Regions from separate parts of the Aestuariirhabdus sp. LZHN29 genome, predicted to be linked through region 3. Evidence: predicted binding sites of a transcription regulator. Region 3 holds the regulator's gene; each other region holds the start of a gene.
The links. The regulator sigma-54, encoded in region 3, starts transcription at its own class of promoters, with help from an activator protein. The targets are predictions, from matches to a motif close to TGGCACNNNNNTTGCTNT.
Positions count from the first base shown of each region.

Region 1 (7,472 bases), 430 kb from region 3:
GGACTCAACAACGTCTCGGTCTCCCAGGTGGAGATGAAGTCGCACATCCAGTTCTACGAGGGTATTACCACCTCGGAGATCCACGAAACCATTATCAAGTCGGCGGCCGACCTTATCTCTCGGGAGGCGCCAGACTACCAGTACCTTGCAGCTCGCCTTGCGATCTATCACCTGCGTAAGAAAGCCTACGGCGCCTTCGAGCCCCCAACGCTGTACGATCACGTCAGCAAGATGGTGGATATGAAGCGCTATGACGCACACCTGCTGAGCGACTACAGTGCAGAAGAGTTCGAGACCATGGACTCCTTTATCGACCATTGGCGCGATATGAACTTCAGCTATGCCGCCGTCAAGCAGCTCGAAGGCAAATACCTGGTAAAGAACCGGGTCACTGGCCAATATTACGAGAGCCCACAGTTTCTCTATGTGCTGATCGCCGCATGCCTGTTCTCCAGCTATCCCAAATCGACCCGCATGGATTACATTCGTCGCTTCTATGACGCGGTGTCCCTGTTCAAGCTCTCCCTGCCAACCCCGATCATGTCCGGAGTGCGCACCCCAACCCGCCAGTTCAGCTCCTGTGTCCTGATCGAGTGCGGTGACTCCCTCGACTCCATCAATGCGACCTCCAGCGCCATCGTTAAATACGTGAGTCAGCGCGCCGGCATCGGTATTAACGCCGGCCGCATTCGCGCTCTGGGAAGCCCCATTCGTAACGGTGAAGCCTTCCATACCGGCTGTATCCCTTTCTTCAAACACTTCCAGACCGCGGTGAAAAGCTGCTCCCAGGGCGGCGTGCGCGGTGGGGCTGCGACCCTGTTTTACCCGCTGTGGCACCTCGAGGTCGAGTCACTGCTGGTACTGAAGAACAACCGCGGCGTAGAGGAGAATCGGGTACGCCACCTTGATTACGGCGTCCAGTTCAATAGGCTGATGTATCAGCGCCTGATCCAGGGCGGGGATATCACCCTGTTTAGTCCGTCCGACGTTCCTGGCCTGTACGATGCGTTCTTCCAGGACCAGCAAAAGTTTGACGAACTCTATGTTCAGTACGAGCAGGATGCCAGCATTCGCAAGAAGACCATTAAAGCCGTGGAGCTGTTTTCCATGTTTGCCGCCGAGCGCGCCAACACCGGTCGCATCTACTTGCAAAACGTCGATCACTGCAATACCCACAGCCCCTTCGATCCGCTTAAAGCTCCGATACGCCAAAGTAACCTGTGCCTGGAGATCGCTCTCCCCACCAAGCCGCTGGACCACGTCGATGATGACGGCGGCGAGATCGCCCTGTGCACCCTGGCGGCCTTTAACCTGGGCGCGCTTGAGAGCCTCGACGAACTGGGTGAGTTATCAGACCTGATTGTCCGCGCACTGGACAGTCTGCTGAGCTATCAGGAATACCCCATTCCGGCGGCCCAAACCGCCAGCATGGCGCGCCGAACCCTGGGTGTGGGCGTTATTAATTTCGCCTATTACCTGGCCAAGAACGGCGTTAAATACTCCGATGGAAGTGCCAACGGCCTGACCCACCGCGCCTTCGAAGCGATCCAGTATTACCTGCTCAAGGCATCCAACGAGCTGGCCAAGGAGCAGGGGGCATGCCCCAAGTTCGACGAAACCCGTTACGCCGCCGGCATACTGCCGATCGATACCTACAAGAAGGACCTGGATGAGGTGTGCAGTGAGCCGCTGCACTACGATTGGGAAGGCCTGCGCGACCGCATCAAGCAACATGGCTTGCGCAACAGTACGTTGAGCGCACTGATGCCATCCGAAACCTCGTCACAGATCAGCAACGCCACCAACGGCATTGAGCCTCCACGAGGATTTGTCAGCGTTAAACAGAGCAAGGATGGCATCCTCAAGCAGGTGGTACCGGACTACGACAATTGCAAAGACGGCTACGAGCTGCTGTGGGATATTCCCAGCAACGATGGCTACTTGCAGCTGGTCGCGATCATGCAGAAGTTTATTGACCAGGCGATCTCCGCCAACACCAACTACGACCCATCAAACTTCCCGGGCAACAAAGTGCCGATGAAACTGCTGCTTAAAGATCTATTGGCCGCTTACAAACTGGGCGTAAAGACCCTCTACTATCACAACACCCATGACGGGGCCGAGGACAGTCACGGCGATAGTGACGATGACTGTGCCGGCGGGGCTTGCAAGATCTAACCAATAGCGCCACTATCGCGCCACTGAAGCGGATGTGCCCGGCGGGCGCATCCGCGATTACCAAACGGAATACTGCCATGCGTTACACCACATTCAATACCCACAAGCACGACCAGCTAAAAGAGCCCATGTTTCTTGGCCAGCCGGTCAACGTCTTGCGTTTCGACGAGCAACGCTACCCGATCTTCGAAAGGCTGACCGATAAGCAGCTCTCCTTCTTCTGGCGCCCGGAAGAGATCGACGTTTCCAAGGACCGTCTCGATTTCCAATCCCTGCCCGAGCACGAGCGTCATATTTTTCTGGCCAATCTCCGCTTTCAGACCCTGGCCGATGCCGCTGCGGGTCGCTCCATCGCCATGGCAACACTACCCGCCGTTTCGTTACCCGAACTGGAAGCGATGTACGAGCTATTCGCCGCGGTGGAATCGGCTATTCACTCCAAGTCCTACTCACACATTATTCGCAATGTATTCGATAACCCGACCGAGATTTTCGACGGCATTATCGAAATTGAGGAGATCGTTGAACGCTCTACCCAGATCTGCCGCTACTACGATGACCTGATCGAGTACACCGGTTGGTTCAACCTGCTGGGCGAAGGTAATCACTCGGTCAACGGTGAACGCAAAGAGATCACCCTGCTTGAATTGAAGAAGAAACTCTATCTGGCGATTCTCAGCCTCAACATCATGGAAGGGGTGCGTTTTTACGTCAGCTTCGCCTGCAGTTTCGCCTTTGCCGAACGCAGCCTGATGGAAGGTAACGCCAAGATCATCAAGCTGATCGCTCGGGACGAAGCCCTGCACACCAGCGCCGGCCAGCACGTCATCAACAACTGGCGCACCGGTAAGGATGATCCGCAGATGGCGGAGATTCTGCGCGAAAATGAAAATCTCGCCTACGATATGTTTGACGAGGTAGTGCGCGACGAAAAAGCCTGGGCAGAGTACCTGTTCAAGGATGGTTCCATGATCGGGCTCAACGCCGAGATCCTCCAGCAGTACGTTGAATACATCGCCAACCAGCGCATGCAGCAGATCGGCCTGACTCCGAAGTACGAAGTCACCAACAACCCACTGCCCTGGATGAACACCTGGCTGGTAAGCGACAGCGTGCAGGTTGCTCCCCAGGAGACCGAGATCACCTCCTACCTGGTCGGAGCCATCGACCGCGATGTAGACGGTGAAGACTTCGGTGATTTCGCCCTCTAAGGATACAAGAGCCTGAGCCCATGACACATATCGTCAAAGTGATGGATGGATTCAGCTTTATGCCCCGCGAGGGGCAAAGCCTGCTGGAATCCCTGGAAAGCGAGCGCATCGAAATCGATTATCAGTGCCGACAGGGGTTCTGCGGTGCGTGTCAGGTAGAACTCCTTGCTGGCGAGATCGAGTACGAGCAAAACCCGGTGGCCTTCGTGCCACCGGGGCGGATCCTGCCCTGCTGCTGCAAAGCGGCCAGTGACATTACCATTGAGATACCGGAAAGCCAGCGTAAGACTGGCTAGTCCGCGCGAAGGCTAGCCACTGCGCCCTCCCCCCCCCTTTTTTCCTCCCCGGGCTCCCCACTCCCCCGGTGCAGAGCCGCCCCTCTACCAGTGTCACAAAAATTTACACTCACTCAAGCACTGGCAAAGATAATTTAATAAAATCAACCAGATACAATATCGGCCCGTAAATTGCTATTACTCCATCACAACAATTAGGAGAGTAGTTATCATGGGGATCGGAAGGGTAGTGGTCAGTGCATTGTTAGGTTTTATGTTGTGTGGGCAGGCGCTCGCTGTTCCTATTGTTGAGGGCAGCTTCACCAGCCTGGCGACGGAAGACTACGAGGGTACCGCCGGTGGTCGTACCATTCTAAACTCGATCTTTAATGGCAATGTTAGTGTTAGTGCCGGGTCTGTCACCCATCGTTCCGTGGACCAAGGTAACTGGACAGACTTCAGGGGCGGGAGCCCTATTGTGCCCCACTCAGGCACAAAATTTGGTGTTCATTTCGGCTTTGGCGACTTTACCCTTGATTTCACCGGGCTCGGCGGCATCTTCGGATTCAGTGGCTGGGCCAGCGCCGCGGGGACCGGCTCTGATGTGATCGAGTTTTTTGATCTCAACGGGAATTCACTTCAGTCCTTTGCGGACCCCGATGGCTGGGGACCAGGCGATGGCACCATGGAGTTTTTCTCCTATATCTCCACCGCATCAATCGGCTTTGTCAGGCTGCAGGGAAGTGAAACCACGTTCGACGACCTGGGCTATACGACGCGAGCTACGGTTCAGACCGTGCCGGAACCGGAGACACTACTGCTGTTTGCCTTAGGAGCACTGGGGGTTGTCCTCCGCAGTCGCCACTCACAGGCTAATGGGTCCAGGCGGTAAGGCCCGTTGTAATACTGCCGGGGGTGGGGTGCCGTCTGAACTCATCCTCGGTTAACGGGTTAGCGACAGAAAAATAACCTGGACCCGAGTTCAGCAGCTCTTCACCCACTGCTGTAATTGTTGGCGGCTGGTACCCACGCCGCCACAGACAATCACCAGCACATCCCTGAAGGGCTGCAACGCCCCATCAAAATCATAGAGTGCTGCCAGACTGGCTCCACAGGCCGGTTCCACCAGCAGGCGCTGCTCCTCCAGAAACCGATCGCAGGCACGAATCGCCTGGCCATCACTGACTTTTTTCGTCGTCACCGGATGCTGGCGAGCGAGCGCAAAGGCCCGCTCCGCAACACAGAGCGCCCCCAGCGAGGTCGCCACCGAATCGATCCGCTCGATCCCCTCCAGCCGCCCAACTGCCAGCGCATGGCTGAGGGAGGCCGCTCCCTCGGTTTCCACCGCCCATACCAGAACCGCATCGCCGCCGTGTCGGCGCAGCCCCTCTACAACACCACAGAGCAACCCCCCGCCTCCTACCGAGAGCACTATCAGGTCGGGGTTAATACCCGCCTCGTAGATCTCATCGATCATGGTTGCATGCCCCTGCCAAAGCAGGGGGTCATCGAAGGGGTGGATATAAGCGGCTCCCTGTTGGGCTAGCTGCAGGGCGATTTCGTGGGATTCATTCCATCGGGCCCCCTCGACGCGGACCTCGGCCCCCTCCTGACGTATTAACTCTATCGCCCTGGCGCTAGTCGTTAACGGCACCACGATGGTCACCGGAACCCCTAACTGTCGACCGGCATAGGCAACCGCCAACCCCGCATTACCACCCGAAGAAGCCACCAACGCCTCGGCTCCCTGCTCTACATAGTGCTGGCAGGCGAGGCTGACGCCTCGACATTTAAATGAGCCGCTGGGCTGCATCGCCTCCATCTTGAGCCATACACGGGTGCCAAGTTGTTGGCTCAACGGTAACGACTGCAACAACGGGGTTTTAAAGTGAATAGTACTCATTATATTTTAATACCTTGAAATAGTTCGTTATGGCAACGCGCCGGTGATACTGCATGGAACTTCGTACGCACAGCGTTAAAGCCGGTTCGGCAGCGACATCTATATCCACAGTTCAGGACCAGAATACTGCTCTACTGACCTGTGTGATCACCGCCTCGGGCCTGTCATTAATGGGTATTGGAAGTGCATTCTGGGGACTAGTGATCGGGATATAGGCATACCGTCTGCGAAGACTCCAGAGGGAATGAGATCACCGCTCGGATAAATTTTCGACCCTGGGCGCTAACCATAACCAGACACTGTAAAAAACTGCTCTGTGCATCCACAAGAGCAGTTTTTTACTTTGCACAGTGTCTTTAGCGACTGTTTCAGCCGAAGGTTTCAGTCAGCGTTGTCGGCGACCCTGGGTAGCCGTGCCAATGCGTCCTCAATCGCCTGCTGGGGGTAGTCGAAATCCTCCAGCTCACCACTGAGATAACGATCGTAACTGGCCATATCAAAGTGACCATGCCCGGACAGATTGAAGAACAGTGTTTTCTCCTCTGCGGCCTCACGACAGCGGATCGCTTCGTCGATGGTGGCCCGAATCGCATGATTGGATTCAGGCGCCGGAATGATGCCTTCGCTGCGCGCAAACATCACACCGGCTTCGAACGTCGCAACCTGCGGTACCGAGACCGCCTCTATAAGCTTTTCCTGGTACATCTGTGACACCAGCGCCGACGCGCCGTGATAACGCAAACCACCGGCGTGAATGCCGGGGGGCATAAAGTCATGACCCAGGGTGTACATCAAGGTCAGCGGTGTAAAACCCTCAGAGTCGCCAAAATCGTAGGCGTAGTGGCCGCGAGTCAGGCTCGGGCAAGAGCTGGGCTCCACGGCCACCATGCGCACAGGTTTACCTCCCGCCGCAACGTCAGCAAAGAAGGGGAAAGCCGCACCGGCAAAGTTGGAACCTCCGCCACAGGGAGCAAAAATCATATCGGGGTAGTCGCCGATTTTTTCGAACTGTTTCTTCGCTTCCAAACCGATCACGGTTTGGTGCAACAATACGTGGTTTAACACCGATCCTAGGGAGTATTTGCTGTCCTCACGAGAGGCTGCTTCCTCAACCGCCTCGGAGATAGCAATTCCCAATGACCCTTGGCAATCAGGATCGCTGGCCAATATTTTGCGGCCCACATTGGTCTGGTCGCTGGGGCTTGCCAGCACTTCCCCTCCCCAGGTTTGCATCATCGAGCGTCGAAACGGTTTCTGACCGTAACTCACTTTCACCATATAAACGCGCACATCAATACCGAACATCTGCCCGGCCAGCGATAACGAAGACCCCCACTGCCCAGCACCGGTTTCGGTAGTTAGCCGGGTAATTCCCGCCTGACGATTGTAGTATGCCTGCGCAACCGCAGAGTTGAGCTTATGCGAGCCCGCTGCCGACGCACCCTCATATTTGTAGTAAATTTTGGCGGGTGTATTCAACGCCTTTTCAAGGCGATGCGCGCGAAACATCGGAGTGGGTCGCCACTGGCCATAGATATCCCTGACCTCATCGGGGATATCAATCCAGCGCTGGGCCGATACCTCTTGCTCAATAATGGGGTCGCAAAAAATCGCCGACATAGCGGAGGGATCGAGAGGCTTTCCGTCCGGCCCCAAAGGCGGGGCCGGCGGGTTCGGTAGATCTGCCACCACGTTATACCATTGACGTGGAATTTCACTTTCGTCCAAAAGGATTTTGGTTTGGGTCATCCGGCTCTCCAAGGGCTCATATTGAATACATTATTATAATGAGTTCAGTCTACCCAAAGGGGTTGGCAGGAGACAATCTCCATAGATCAATCAGCCCCCCGACCTTAGCTTATCAACCTCGTCGTGAGACGGCGCTAGACAGGAAAAAGCTGTCTT
Region 1 covers NZ_JBNIEU010000002.1:628,078-635,549, reverse strand. The annotation lists gene nrdA (class 1a ribonucleoside-diphosphate reductase subunit alpha) at 1-2,178, shown strand, start outside; gene nrdB (class Ia ribonucleoside-diphosphate reductase subunit beta) at 2,256-3,389, shown strand; gene yfaE (class I ribonucleotide reductase maintenance protein YfaE) at 3,410-3,685, shown strand; gene ACP3PW_RS09620 (PEP-CTERM sorting domain-containing protein) at 3,897-4,556, shown strand; gene ACP3PW_RS09615 (pyridoxal-phosphate dependent enzyme) at 4,647-5,567, opposite strand; gene ACP3PW_RS09610 (benzoate/H(+) symporter BenE family transporter) at 5,621-5,782, shown strand; gene ACP3PW_RS09605 (TrpB-like pyridoxal phosphate-dependent enzyme) at 5,949-7,316, opposite strand.
Region 1: the regulator sigma-54 is predicted to act here: its motif matches at 3,846-3,863, upstream of ACP3PW_RS09620 (PEP-CTERM sorting domain-containing protein).

Region 2 (7,472 bases), on a different contig from region 3:
CGAGCACCGAATTCACCAGCGTAGTCAACATCTGCATGGCACCTTCGTAGCCAAGGGTGGTTTGACGATGCAGGTGATGGCGATCGAAGATCGGGAAGCCGAGACGGATCAGCGGTACTTCGAACTCCTTGCCTTTGGCGAGGGTATCGCGCTGCAGGAATTTTCCGTAGCTGTTACCGATGACAAAGTCTGGTTTATTGGTGAACAGTAGCGAACGCAGGTGCCACAGGTCCTTGCCATAGTGCACTTCGCAATTGGCGCCGAAGGGTGAGGCATCCAGTTTGGCCTGCATCGCTCTTCCCCAGCGCTTGTTGCCGTTCTGGCAAAGGATGATCGATGGCTCGGAACCCAGCTCCAACAGGAACCCGGCCAGCGCCATGACAAAGTCGGGATCACCGTAGAGGGCAAATTTTTTGCCGTGCATCCAGGTGTGGGAGTCTTGCATCATATCGACAAGACGGCCCCGTTCCAGCGCCAGGCTTTCGGGAATCTCTTTTCCGGTCAGCTCTGAAACCTTCATCAGAAATTCATCGGTTCCTGCCAGTCCCATCGGCGGCGCGATTTCGCTGGCGGGCTGCTTCCATGTGGTTTTGACGAATTTTTTGGTCTTGGGCAAACCCCAGGGTTGTAGCAGCAGGGTGTCGATGGCGTTGGGGGCATCCTTTATTTCAGCCTGAGTGGTGCCGCCTTCGTACATGCGGTACTTGCCGTCTGCCGGAGTATCGAGCACCTCACTCGGATCGCTAAGCAGGCTGGCTTCGACCTCCATTTCGGCCATCATCCGCTTCAACACACGGTAGTTGCCGAGGTAAGTTTCGAAACCGGGTACCAGATTGATTTTACCGTTGCTACCGACCTCTTTATCCTCCATTTGATTGAGGGTAAAGGTGCGGGCAAAGCCCTCGAACATACCATCCCAGCCGTTAGTGTGGCTGCCGACAAAACTCGGGGTATGGGCGAAGGGGGTGGGCATCTCGACGGGAAGATGACCCTCTTTCTTGGCGTTGCCGATAAACGCGTTCAAGTCGTCTCCGATCACTTCCGCCATGCAGGTGGTAGAGACGGCGATGATCTCGGGCTTATAGAGGGCGTTCGCATTTTCGAGGCCATCTTTCATATTTTGTTGGCCACCGAACACTGCCGAATCTTCGGTCATTGAGTCAGAGACGGTCATCACTGGCTCTTTGAAGTGACGGTTGAAATAGGTGCGGAAATACGCCACACAACCCTGGGATCCATGAACGTAGGGCAGGGTCTTTTCAAAACCCAGTGCACAGAGCACTGCGCCCAGGGGCTGGCATGCCTTGGCCGGGTCGACGGTAAGCGATTTACGGGCGAAGTTGATCTCCTGGTACTCTTCGGTGGTGGTCCAGTCAAAGATCTCCTTCACCTTGGCATCGGCGGCGGGGTCTTCCATGCCGGCCTTCTTCTTGGCCAGCAGTTCCTGATATTCCGGCTGCTGAAACAGCGGGTAACAGGGTTTTACATCTTCTGCAATTTGACTCATTTTAACCTCCCAATCGCGCCACTCTAATGTGGACTAACGACGGTAGTGAAACCACGGCAGATATTCCTGCCACAATGTAGTAAGTGGGATTTGATCAGGCGCTCTTTTTCCAGGGCGCGGTCATCTCTTTCCAGCACGGGTTATTCAGGGTCATATCCATATCGCGGGCGAAGATGGCGAAGCCGTCATAGCCGTGATAGGGGCCGGAGTAGTCCCAGGAGTGCATCTGACGGAAGGGGATGCCCATCTTCTGGAAGATGTACTTCTCCTTGATACCGCCACCGATCAGGTCGGGTTTGATCTTTTTGACAAACTCCTCGAATTCAAAACCGGTAACGTCGTCATACAACAGGGTGGCGTTGCTGAGGTCTTCGAGGGTGCGTTCGTAGTCGTCGTTATGACCAAACTCGTAGCCGGTACCCACCACCTCCATGCCCAGATCCTGATAGGCACCGATGGTATGACGAGGTCGCAAGCCACCGACGTAAAGCATGACGCGCTTGCCGGCAAGGCGAGAGCGATACTTGGCGATAACCGCTTCTGTTTGTGCTTTGTATTTGGCGATTACCTTCTCGGCGTTAGCCTGAATGGTTTCGTCAAAGAAGCTGGCAATTTTGCGCAGGCTTTCCTCGGTTTTGGTGGGCCCGAAGAAGTTGAACTCGACCCATGGAATCTCATACTTCTCTTCCATATGACGGGCCAGATAGTTCATAGAGCGGTAGCAGTGGAGCAGGTTGAGTTTTACGTTAACGTTGTTTTTCACTTCGTTAAGGGTACCGTCCCCGGACCACTGGGTGACCACGTTAAGTCCCATCTCCTCAAGCAGAATACGTGACGACCAGGCGTCACCACCGATGTTGTAGTCGGCGATCAGGGCGACGTCGTAGGGGCCGACCTCGCGCTTGTTGTCCTCGGAAAGAACCCAGTCGCGCACGGCATCATTGGCGATGTGATGACCCAGTGACTGGGACACGCCACGGAAACCTTCACAGCGCACCGGCACGACCGGCTTGCCAATCTCGGCCGATTTGTTTTTGGCGACCGCTTCGATATCGTCTCCGATCAGGCCAATAGGACACTCCGATTGCACCGAAATACCCTTGTTGAGCGGAAATAGCTGCTCGATTTCGTCGATCAGGTTTTCCAGCTTCTTGTCACCGCCAAAGACGATATCCTTTTCCTGGAAGTCCGAGGTGAAATTCATGGTGCCGTAGCTGTCGACGCCGGTGGTGCCGACATAGTAGTTACGTCGGCCTGCGCGAGAGTACTGGCCACAGCCGACGGGGCCGTGGGAGATATGAATCATATCTTTGATCGGACCCCAGACCACCCCTTTGGAGCCGGCGTAGGCGCAACCCCGGTTGGTAAGTACACCCGGTAAAGCCTTGCGGTTGGAAGTGATACAGCCTTTGGTTTCCTGTCCGGGCTCGGCTACCGTGAGGTGCTTGGCGCGATCCGCTTTGGCCTTCTCCGGATAGACCTCAAGCACCTCTTCAATCAGCGCTTTGGTCTCTTCAATATTTAAACTCGACATAATGAGTACCTTCGTTAGAACCTGTAGTCGCAAATCGGCTGTGGTGTGAGAAAGGCTCGCAAAACGGGATGTTATCGATTCCCCTGTTGCAAGCCGACCTGAACCTCAGCATCGTTTGCGGACGAGTGCTTAACCTTCTGCCGCAAGCTCGGCGGCGGTTTTGCCGACGATGGTTTCGTCTTCAACCTCCATGATGCCGAACTCCATCAGCAGATCCTCGAGCTCATCCATGGTGCAGGGATTGGGAACCACGAACAGGGTGTTATCGATCACCTTTCTGGCCAACGCGCGATACTCGTCCGCCTGGTTGCAGCTTGGATCGTATTCGATCACGGTCATACGACGGATCTCAGCGTGCTGCACGATATTGTCCCGTGGTACGAAGTGGATCATCTGGGTACCGATCTTGGCCGCCAGGGCTTCGATCAATTCATCTTCGCGGTCGGTGTTACGGGAGTTACAGATCAGGCCCGCAAGGCGCACGCTACCGGAGCTGGCGTATTTAACGATCCCCTTGGAGATGTTGTTGGCGGCGTACATCGCCATCATCTCGCCAGAGCATACGATGTAGATCTCCTGGGCTTTGTTTTCGCGAATCGGCATGGCGAAGCCGCCACAAACCACGTCCCCCAAAACATCGTAAAACACGAAGTCGAGGTCGTCGCTATAGGCGCCCTCCTCTTCGAGGAAGTTGATGGCGGTGATAACACCGCGACCTGCGCAGCCAACACCGGGCTCCGGGCCGCCTGACTCGACACACTTGATATCCTGGTAGCCAACTTGCAGCACATCTTCCAGTTCCAGGTCTTCAACGGTGCCCAACTCGGCAGCCATTTCCATCACGGAGGTCTGGGCTTTGGAGTGAAGGATTAATCGAGTCGAGTCTGCCTTGGGGTCGCAGCCGACAATCATTACCTTCTTTCCTGCCTCGGCCAGGGCGGCCACGAGGTTCTGGGTGGTGGTGGATTTACCGATACCACCCTTACCGTAAATTGCACATTGACGCAGTGTCATGTTCACTCTCCTTTCAAGCAACGTAATTTCCAATGAGGTCCAACCGGTATATCGCAACGCTTGTGCCAAGTTGCTCAAAATGTATTTAACTAATTGATTTATGATGAATAAATCATAATTTTTTGTGCTTTTGTGAGGCCGCTTTTCTCTGGTGGGTATGCGACAAAGCCGCGAATCCTGTAGGGTTAATGACGACAAAGCCCGTTTTCTTACACGGCGACAGAGCGAGTCAGATTGGAAAATGATGGTGAAAAAACAGCGAATATCGATTGCTGGCTGGAATGGCCAGCGGAACGGTGGTGGGTGCACCGGTGAGTAGTTGTTGCCTGCCCGACGGTTGTTATTTGCCGATCAATCGCTGCAACCTGCCAGCAAAAATCCTCGGTAGCCTGACCTTTCAATTGCAACCCGCACCCCTTCGACTCGATGGGGTTGATGCGCTGTACCCGGGCCTGTTCTCCTGTCTTGCTGGATGGAGTGAGCAGGCGCAAAGGGCGCAGCAGTTCATTGATTACATGGACGTCCACTTCACACTCAATGATCCAGCGGCGGCGGGATTTGTGGCGGGGATGGGGGGACGCCCAAAGGCGAACTGGCAGCGTACAATCCGCGGCTGGCGGTTTGATACCGATGGCCGAGAGGGCGCGGTAATGAAAGCCTGGGTCGAATCACGCTTTGGCTTACTTCCCCGTTATCACAGCGGCGTTATCCGTGATTTAAGCAGTGAGACCTATCGCCGCTATATAGAGGCCCGAGCACGAGGTCTTTACAATACAAATGCGCTGGAATCGCAGATAGACCTGTTGTACAGCTACTGCCAGTACGAGTTGGCTTTGGGCGACAGCGATCACCTGCTCCTCTATCGCGGGGTAAACAGGGCGGCTGGTTTGGAGCAGGTGGGGGTGGATGCCAGCGGTAGTCCCGTGCTGTTGCTTAATAACCTGAACTCCTTTTCCCGTGATGCCGAACGGGCCTCCGAGTTTGGTGATCGCGTGATGCGGGTGCGGGTGCCACGGCAGAAGGTGGTCTGCTACGATGCGCTATTTCCCGCTCTTCTTAAGGGAGAGGGAGAGTATCTGGTGGTCGGTGGTCTTTATGCTATCGATGGCTGGGTGTTTTGAGCAGGGGTACCTGTTTTCCCGCTTTCAATCCCGGACTTCGGGCAGCCCCTGTCGAGCGTAACAGGATCTATCTATGAATAAATCACTCCGTGACTCGCAGCCGACCCCCACCGCCCCCCATCCGCCGGGATACCCTGAGCGGCGAGTTCCCGAACGGGGAGCGGCCTTGCGGCATCACGGAGCCCCACTACTGGTGATCCTGTTGCTGACGATACCAGGCTTGGTGCTGGCTACGTTAGACCCCCAGGCTTGCGAGACGCTGCTGGGATGGCCGGTAGCCCTGCTGGGTCTGCTCTATTTTACCCTCTGGTTGCCAGGGGCGTTGTGGCTGTTGTCCCTTTGGCTGGGTTGGTACGGGTATCGTATCCTTCGTAGTGGAATGGCGCCGCCCCCGGAGATGCCGGTGCTGTTTGCCACCGGTGTTCGCCGAGGTACCAGTGCGCGCATCAAAGGAGTGATCTGGTTGGCCGCACCGCTCTACTGCAGTTGGGTGCTGTTGGTGGGCCTAAACGCATTTGATGAACTCTCCCAGGGGCGGGCGCTGGGAGAGATGTCCGTGGGGATCGTGGCGGAGTGCCAGTAATCGATCGATCTGCCGTGCCGGCTTGGCGTAGTGTTTGCTTTATTCTGTTGACCCCCGAATTGATTTGGAGCGACCGATGAGTACTAACCCTCTAAACCCCATCTCCCTGACCCTAGCTGGGGCGACTTTGCCCTTTGTTCGCTATATCCGCGATGGGCTGCCCTATATCGAGTTCGATAGCTGCGGTTGCCGCTGCCCGGTACCCATGCACAATGCGATGCTCGGACTGGAGCGTATTGCCAGCAGTGGCGAGCGTCTGGTGATGGTGAACGGGTTTGAACCTGCCGGGCTTTTTGAACGGGTTCGTGGAGGATTTGTATGGCAGGTGGAGCCGCTGCCCCAGGGTCGGGTGCGCATTGTCTTTAACGCTACCGCCGGCGCTTCACAGATCGATTTTAGTGAGCGCGGGTGCAATGGCGGTTAGGGTCAGGAGACGATCTGCCCAGTTTCAACCCGGTGTAGTTACGGATGCGAATGCATGGGTACCGCTGCGTGTTGAGTTCGCCCCACCCGAGAGGTGAGGCGGGCGAGATATCAGTAAGAGATCGTCACCTCTTCATCACGCAGAATCAATTGGCACGCCAGTCGGTGAGGGCTGGGGAGATCATCAACGGCCATCTGTTCGATCTCGGCACGTTTCAACTTTCCAATGGCGACCAGTGTGCGCTGCTCTTTGTCGGTGAGCGGGCCGCCCATCGGGGTGGTGTCACTCGTGATCTCGACATCGACGCAACAGGTGCCGCAGTTGCCGTCCTCGCAATCGAAGCCGATGGGGATATCGTTTTTTTGGGCCAGTTTCAATACGGTTTCGGTATGACTGCCGGCCACCGCATAGGTCACGGTCTTGTTGCCGCTTTTGGCACTAAAGGTTACTTGGGGCATGGTTTCTCTCCTGATGATAGTTGGGTGTGTGGTTAAACAACCACCCGGGGTAGAGGGCAAGGGTCGTGCCACCGTAACTTATTGATTCTTGGTTGCTGGGAGGGGCAGGATTGTCGAGCAGTAAACAATCGAGGGGATTGTGTCGCACAGTTGACAGCCATCAGTGCCGCAGTTGGATAGCTTCTTGCAGTGCCTCCTGTACCTTACACAGGAGAATACCCGATGATCGACTACGAACGCTTACGCGAAGGGGTCGCTTCCGGCGCCCTGGTTCCCCTGCTCGGGCCGGGCGCCCTTGATGGCGCGGTTGACCCCGAAACGGGCGCTGCGATACCTGCCGATAACCGCAGCCTGATCCTGGCGATGAATCAGGGTAGGGAGATGATGCCGCGGCTGATGGTGGAGTTTTCACGGGCCGCCCAGCATATTGAACAGCGCCGTGGGCAGGCAGCGGTGGCCCGTTTCCTCACTCGCCTTTATGATCGCCCCTGGACTCGTTCGCAGTTGCACGATGCGGTGGCGGCATTGGCACCGCCCTGGGTCGTGGACCTGAATCGGGATTCACAGTTGTTGGATAGTTACTCGGCACAGGAGCATCTGCTGGTGAAGGGGGTCTGCCGCACCATGGGCAGTGGACTTCGCTACAAGCTATACCGGGGCTATCAGGGTGACTATCGGGAGATAACGGATGAGCAGATAAAGCCGGAGTGGCCGGTGCTATTCAAGCCCCTGGGTTGCCCTCATCCAGAGCCCTCCTATATCGCCTCTGATGCCGATTTCGTGGATTACCTGACCGAGCTGATGGGTGGATTCGCGATTCCTCCCGCGCTC
Region 2 covers NZ_JBNIEU010000001.1:625,199-632,670, reverse strand. The annotation lists gene nifK (nitrogenase molybdenum-iron protein subunit beta) at 1-1,507, opposite strand, end outside; gene nifD (nitrogenase molybdenum-iron protein alpha chain) at 1,602-3,041, opposite strand; gene nifH (nitrogenase iron protein) at 3,171-4,055, opposite strand; gene ACP3PW_RS03000 (NAD(+)--dinitrogen-reductase ADP-D-ribosyltransferase) at 4,325-5,176, shown strand; gene ACP3PW_RS02995 (hypothetical protein) at 5,250-5,759, shown strand; gene ACP3PW_RS02990 (hypothetical protein) at 5,836-6,183, shown strand; gene ACP3PW_RS02985 (2Fe-2S iron-sulfur cluster-binding protein) at 6,294-6,641, opposite strand; gene ACP3PW_RS02980 (SIR2 family protein) at 6,864-7,472, shown strand, end outside.
Region 2: the regulator sigma-54 is predicted to act here: its motif matches at 4,106-4,123, upstream of nifH (nitrogenase iron protein).

Region 3 (7,472 bases):
CAGTACCTCTGACAGCAGTCTGCAAGCGATCATTGATACCGTGGAAGCGGCCAGTAATATCGCGCGCTACACATCGGAGGACCCTTATGCGGGCCTGGCCGATGCCTCCATGATGGCGACCGACCTGCCGGAGCTTGACCTGTACCACCCCTGGGATGTGGAGGTGGACCATGGGCTGGAGATCGCCACTCGTTGCGAGCAGGCGGGGCTCGATGTCTCGGAGCAGATAACCAATTCCGAGGGAGCAAGCCTCTCAACGCATCAAAGCTGCCGGGTGTACGGCAACAGTCATGGTTTTATGGGCAGCTACCTGGCCTCAAGGCAGAGCTTGAGTTGTGTGCTGATTGCGGGCGAACAGGAGCGGATGCAGCGGGATTATTGGTATGCCGTGTCCCGTAAGCGAGAGGATCTGGAAAGTCCTGAATCGATCGGTACCCAGGCAGCCAATAGAACCTTGCAGCGCCTCGATCCCCGAAAGATACCAACCTGTCAGGTCCCGGTGCTGTTCGCTGCAGAGGTTGCCAGTGGGCTACTGTCCCATCTGCTGGGGGCGATCAGTGGGTCAAGCCTGTATCGTGAAGCGAGTTTCTTATTGAATCAGCTGGATAAGCCGCTGTTTCCTGAGTTTGTCAGCATCTATGAGCGGCCCCGCTTGCGAGGTGGCCTCGCCAGTGCGTCGTTTGATAATGACGGTCTGGCGACTTACGACAAATCCTTTGTGCAAGATGGAGTGCTCTGCAGTTATCTGTTGGGCGCCTACTCGGCGCGTAAATTGGGTATGACCAGCACCGCCAATGCCGGGGGGGCGCACAACCTGCGAATCAGTGATAGCGGTTTGGATGCCCCGGCGTTACTGCGGCAGATGGGTAGCGGTTTATTGATTACCGAGCTGCTGGGGCAGGGGGTTAATCTGGTAACCGGGGACTACTCGCGGGGAGCCAGTGGGTTTTGGGTCGAAAATGGGGTGATTCAGTATCCGGTATCGGAGATAACGGTCGCGGGTAACCTGCGGGATATGTTTGCGAATGTCGTCGCGGTGGGGAATGATGTGGATCACCGTGGCAATGTGCAGGCAGGTTCCATCCTGATTGATGGTATGACCGTAGGGGGCGACTAGGTTTTTCGGTCGAGAGCTTACTCTCCCTCGCCAAAGAAATCGTTGACCAGCTCGCTGATCGCTTGCAGTGCCCGATCCTCGTCGTCGCCGTCGATGCGCAAATCAAGCTCGGTGCCTTGGCTGGCTGCCAGCAGCATCACCGACATGATGCTTTTGCCATCGACCATGGTGGTGCCGCGCCCCACTTCGATACTACTGCCGAAAGCGGCCGCCGTGGTCACAAATTTTGACGCTGCTCGGGCGTGGAGTCCGAGTTTGTTGATGATATGAATCTTGGTTTCTATCATTGTCGCTACTGTTATTATATTTTATTGTTTTTGCGCGGTGTGCAGTTCGCGGTGACGAACCTGAACGTTTTGAATCTGACTACTAAAGCGTCGGGTCAGCTCTTCGCTGATGTATACCGAGCGGTGATGGCCGCCGGTGCAGCCGATGGCGATGGTCATGTAACTTCGGTTTCCCGCCTCGAATGCTGGAAGCCAGCGCTCCACAAAGTCACCGATATCAGCCAGCATCTGCTGTACCTCAGGTTGTTCTCCCAAAAAATCCCGCACGGGTTTCTCGAGCCCACTGAAGCCCCTCAGGTGCGCTACCCAATAAGGGTTAGGTAAACAGCGTACATCAAACACGTAATCGGCATCAATTGGTATGCCTCGCTTGAAACCAAAGGACTGGAATAGCAGTGCGAGACTGTCGTCCGTGCGCATCGCAACACGGGTACGAATCAGGTCGCGTAATTCGTGCAGTGATAGTGCGCTGGTATCCAGAGTCAGTTTTGCTCGATTCTTGAGGGGGGCCAGGAGCTCACTTTCGGCGAAAATGGCCTCTTCCAGCGAGCATTTGTCATTGGACAAGGGGTGGCGTCGCCGTGTTTCACTGAAACGCTTTAGCAGGGTAGCTGGGTCTGCATCGAGGTAGATCACCTCGCACTGCACGCCATTATTGGTTAGTTGGGCCAGTATCTCGGGGAAGCGTTTAAGGTCCGCGTGCATGTTGCGTGCGTCGATGCTGACAGCGGCATTTCTAAGTGACTGCTCGCTTGAGATCTCTGCGGCTAGAGACCCCAGTAAGCCTGCTGGCATGTTGTCCACACAGTAGTAGCCCTGATCCTCGAGCACGTGCAGCGCGCTACTTTTGCCGGATCCCGATCTTCCACTGATGATTACTAATCGCATTTTGCTGGTTCCACTTGCCGACTGGTGCGTGCCGCGCCCTGTTTCTGGTGTGGTGGGTGTTGACCGCGTAAGTCACTGAGCTGGCAGTATACCAGTTGCATTGTGGCAGGTCTGCGATTTGGGAGATCAGTCGAGGGGGGCGATCGCCATTTGATAGAGTTCGGTACTGCTCTGCGCGGCGCGCAGGCGGTTACGGTAGCTGGCATTGTCCAGCCGGCCGGCCAGAGCCTGCAAAATCGCCAGATGCTCGTTAGTCGCTTCGTTGGGGACAACGAGGGCAAAGATGATATCTACCGGGAGCTCGTCCATGGCGTCGAAATTGACACCCTCAGACAGTTTGAGCAGTGCCGCCACAGGTTCTGTACAGGAGGTGAGTCGGCAATGGGGAATCGCAATACCTTTGCCAAAGCCTGTGCTGCCGAGGCGTTCACGCTCAAACAGGCCGTTAAACAGCTCGTCGGCTGTTATCTCCTGCCCTGCCTGGGCGAGAGTTTCGGCAAGTGTTTCGAGTACGCGTTTTTTACTGCCGCCTTCCGCAGCGCAGAGGCTGCGGTCGGGGCTTAGGAGGGATATAAAATTCATAGCCAGATCTAATTAACGGGCGAGATTCTTTTCCTTGTGTTTCATGAGCTGGCGATCCAGTTTGTCCGACAGCATATCAATGGCCGCGTACATGTCTTCATGGACGGCAGTTGCGTGGATGTCCGCACCGCGGACGTGCAGATTGGCCTCCGCTTTTTGTCCCTCTTTTTCGATACTGAGGGTTACGTTGACGCTGGTGATGCTGTCAAAGTGTCGCTCAAGACGATCGACTTTAGTTGCTACGTATTCACGCAATGCTTCCGTTACATCAACATGATGACCACTGATATTGATTTGCATGCGTTTTCTCCTGAATGTTTGTTACATGATGTTGAGTCGACGTCGTGTCAGGCTCAAGTGTATGCCTCTGTTACCGATCATATCCGAGGCTCGATATCTCAATGTTGTCGCCAATCAATATAACCTATACCAGACGTTTCCTTTCGTTAGAAGGAGCAATTGATAATGACTCCCGGTATTTGGCAATAGTGCGGCGAGCAACCTGAATTCCCTGCTCAGCAAGCAAACCCGCTATCTTGCTGTCACTCAATGGCTTTTTTGGGTTCTCTGCGGCCACAAGCTTCTTGATAATAGCCCTGATTGCCGTAGAGGAGCACTCTCCTCCACTGGCGGTACTGACATGGCTTGAGAAGAAATACTTGAGCTCAAATATGCCGCGGGGGGTGTGCATGTATTTTTGCGTCGTTACCCGGGATATGGTGGATTCGTGCATGCTGACCGCTTCGGCGATATCGTGCAGTACCAGCGGTTTCATCGCCTCTTCACCATACTCCAGAAACCCGCGCTGATGCTCAACGATCTGGGTGGCCACCTTCATCAGTGTTTCGTTTCGGCTCTGCAGACTCTTGAGAAACCAGCGGGCTTCCTGCAAGTGGTTTTTCAGGTAGGTGTTGTCTGAACTGTTATCAGCACGTTTGACCAGCGAAGCGTAACCCGAGTTGATGCGGACTCGGGGCACAGAGTCCGGGTTCAGCTCGACGGTCCAGCGGCCGTTCACCTTTTTTACGGTGACGTCGGGTATGACATATTCAGGCTCGCTGCTTTGAATGCTTGCCCCGGGTTTTGGGTTGAGGGTCTGGATCAGTTCAATCGCAGCTTTGAGATCGGCCTCTTTGAGACGGGTTTTGCGCATTAATTGAGCGTAATCATGGGAGCCCAACAAGTTGATGTGTTTCTCAACCACCAGGGCCGCTGAACCCAGGTGAGGGGTGGTGGTGGGCAATTGGGCAAGCTGGATTAACAGGCACTCGCTGAGGGATCGAGCCGCCACACCGACTGGATCGAACTGCTGAAGACGGTGTAACACCGCTTCAAACTCATCCAGTTCAATGTCCAGATCCTCTTCGATGCCTTCCATCAGCTCTTCGCAGCTACAGCTGAGATAGCCATCGTCCTTGAGTGCGTCAATGATGGTAATGGCTATCGCCCGGTCGGTGTCGGACATAGGTGTCAGGTTAAGCTGCCACTCCAGATGGGACTGAAGGGTTTCTGAGGTGCTGGCTCGCGTGGCCGGATTGTACTCATCGTTGTCGGACGAGCCCGACCCCGAGGAGGGCGGCAGACTGGATTGATAAACATCATCCCAGGCGGTGTCAACGGGCAGATCTTCCGGGATATTGTCCTGCCAGTCGTCGGACATCACCTCATTTTCGTTGTTGGCACTGTCGGCGCTTTGCTGATCCTGCTGCTCAGCCTCTTTTAGGCCGTTGTTTTCAGCCTTGTTGTCGAACTCGCTACCATCTTTTGCGCTTTCTTGCTCGGTCGCCGCCTCATTATCGGAACCCTCTTCGGGCTCGAGCATGGGGTTGGATTCGAGGGCTTGTTGAATCTCCTGCTGCAGATCCAGGGTAGAGAGCTGAAGTAGTTTGATGGCTTGTTGCAGCTGAGGCGTCATCGTCAGCTGCTGGCCCATTTTCAGGACTAGGGATGGTTTCATAAATAATACAATGTCCGGTCCATAATCTGCGCATCACTCCCGTTGGGTTTTCCGGTCGCATCCTGCTCCGGCAAAAATCTTGCATGGTTCTATTATAGGGTTGAACGGGATGAATGCCTATATGCGAAATTCGTGTCCCAGATAAACGTCTTTCACTTTCTGGTTATTCATCACGGCCTCGGCATTACCCTCGGCGATGATCTTGCCTTCACTAACGATATAGGCAAGCTCACAGATATCCAGTGTTTCGCGAACATTATGGTCTGTGATCAGCACTCCGATGCCCTTGTCGCGCAGGTGGCGGATCACATCCTTGATGTCATTGACCGAAATGGGGTCGACCCCGGCGAAGGGCTCATCGAGCAGGATAAAGGCGGGTTCCGTGGCTAGCGCCCGCGCGATCTCTACTCGTCTGCGCTCTCCACCCGACAAGCTGATACCCTTGCTGTTGCGAATATGGGTGATGTGGAACTCCCGCAGCAGGGCTTCAAGTTTTTCCAGTCGCTGCTTGCGATTGAGATCCTTGCGGGTTTCCAGTATGGAGAGGATATTCTCGGTAACGGTTAGTTTTCGGAAAATGGAGGCTTCCTGGGTCAAATAGCCTATGCCCTGGCGTGCGCGGCCATGCATTGGCAGGCGGGTAATATCCACACCATCGATTAAAATCTGGCCTCCATCGGACTGCACGAGCCCGACAATCATATAAAAACTGGTGGTTTTTCCTGCCCCGTTCGGCCCTAGTAAGCCGACAATCTGGCTACTGGAGATGCTGATCGAAATATCTTCGACCACCTTTCTTCCGCGGTAACTCTTTGCCAAGTGAAGTGCTTTAAGGGTTGCCATGGGGATATCTACTGCTTGACTTTGGGTTGGATAATCATTTCGACACGGTTGCCGGCCTTGCTGCTGGAGCTTCCGCTCTGGGCATTAACCGCCTGGGTTGTCATGTTGTAGTGGATCGTTTCGCCGGTAAAGGAGTTGCCCTCCTGCAGCAGGCGGGCGTTCTTAAGTAATTTCACCTGATCGCTGGCAACGGAGTAGTCGATGGTATTGCCATAGGCTTTGATGATCTCCTTGTCGGCGGCAGGCTTCTCCCGGTAGTGGGCAGGATTGCCTTCCGCCACCATACGGGTGACATTTCCCTCCTTGGTGTAGAGCGTGATTTTGTCGCCGCTAATATGGATAGTGCCTTGGTTCATCGTCACATTGCCGGTGTAGATGGCTCGCCCAGCGCCTTCATCAATATCGGCAGTGTCCGCCTTGATTCGAATAGGTTGGGACTGGTCTTCCGGCAGGGCGTGGGCGACAGCGCTAAAGAGCGCGCTGGCTAACAGGCCGATAATCAAGGAGCTATTGGGCTTCATAGGTGCCTCTGACGTTGGACAGCAGTTGAACTTGGTCCTGGTTAAGGTTGGCTTTCATCCCCACCGCACGAGTCACGCCACTGGGTGTAGTAATGGTGACAGGTCGGTTGGTGGACGCCAGCTCCTGCCCAGAGTATAGGGTGATGAAATCGGTATCAAGGCGTCCCCGTTCACTACCATCTTGCGCCAGCACTCGCATCACCACATCATCCCATAGCTCCAGATCTTCGCTGCCTGGCAGCAGTTTTCCAGAACGTGCGCTGATGTGGCGCTCGCCGTCCGCCTTTAACAGTGTCATTCGTGGCTCACTGATCATCGTGGTGTCGTTGTGGGGGTAGTGGTTGACCTCCACGGCATTGAGTCGGTGGTCAAGGGCGCCATGTTCGTTGTATCGGGTTAGCTGGGCGTTTTGCATATAGAAGTCGACCTCCTGCCGCTCGCGAGGGTCAGTGTCTGGCGGAGTCAGGGCTTGCCGCAGGGGGGTGTTCTGGTAGAGGTAAAATCCCCCATAGGCGAGCAGTATGCCCCCTAGCAGTGCAATGAACAGCGCTCTCACAGATAACGGTCCAGTGCGTCCTGCAGTTTCCCTTGTGCGGCTAACAAGGCATCGCAGAACTCGCGCGCCGCGCCGTTACCGCCGTTGGTCTCGGTGACGGCGCAGGCGTGCTGTTTGACGAAAAAATGGGCGTTGGCAACAGCTGCCCCCAGTCCAACCTGCCGAATAACGGCCAGATCCGGCAGGTCGTCACCGAGGTAGGCAACCTCATCCAGCGTCAATCCCAGTGTGGGTAGCAACTCTTGCAGGGCAACCAGCTTGTCCTCACGGCCCTGGTAAACGTGGGTGATGCCCAGATTGGTGGCGCGACGTGCCACCAGTTGCGAGCGGCGCCCGGTGATAATGGCAGTCTCGATACCGGCCTGTTGCAACATCTTGATGCCTTGCCCATCAAGGGTAGAGAAGGCTTTCAGCTCTTCGCCGTTTTCACTAAACAGTAACTGGCCGTTGGTGAGCACGCCATCGACGTCAAACACCGCCAGGCGAATACGTTGTGCGCGGGCAGTTAGGTGGCTGAACATCAGACGACTCCCGCACGCAGCAAGTCATGCATATTGAGGGCACCTACGGGTTTGTGCGCAGTATCGACCACAATAAGGCCGTTAATTTTGCTCTCGTCCATGATATGGACCGCTTCGGCGGCGAGCACTCCCTGGGTGACGGTTTTGCAGTTGCGGGTCATGACGTCATCGATTGAGGTGGTTGCCATGTTGAGCTCGCG
Region 3 covers NZ_JBNIEU010000002.1:194,936-202,407, forward strand. The annotation lists gene pmbA (metalloprotease PmbA) at 1-1,117, shown strand, start outside; gene ACP3PW_RS07555 (HPr family phosphocarrier protein) at 1,135-1,404, opposite strand; gene rapZ (RNase adapter RapZ) at 1,426-2,292, opposite strand; gene ptsN (PTS IIA-like nitrogen regulatory protein PtsN) at 2,419-2,874, opposite strand; gene hpf (ribosome hibernation-promoting factor, HPF/YfiA family) at 2,887-3,174, opposite strand; gene ACP3PW_RS07575 (RNA polymerase factor sigma-54) at 3,299-4,831, opposite strand; gene lptB (LPS export ABC transporter ATP-binding protein) at 4,949-5,674, opposite strand; gene lptA (lipopolysaccharide transport periplasmic protein LptA) at 5,683-6,195, opposite strand; gene lptC (LPS export ABC transporter periplasmic protein LptC) at 6,182-6,751, opposite strand; gene kdsC (3-deoxy-manno-octulosonate-8-phosphatase KdsC) at 6,748-7,272, opposite strand; gene ACP3PW_RS07600 (KpsF/GutQ family sugar-phosphate isomerase) at 7,272-7,472, opposite strand, start outside.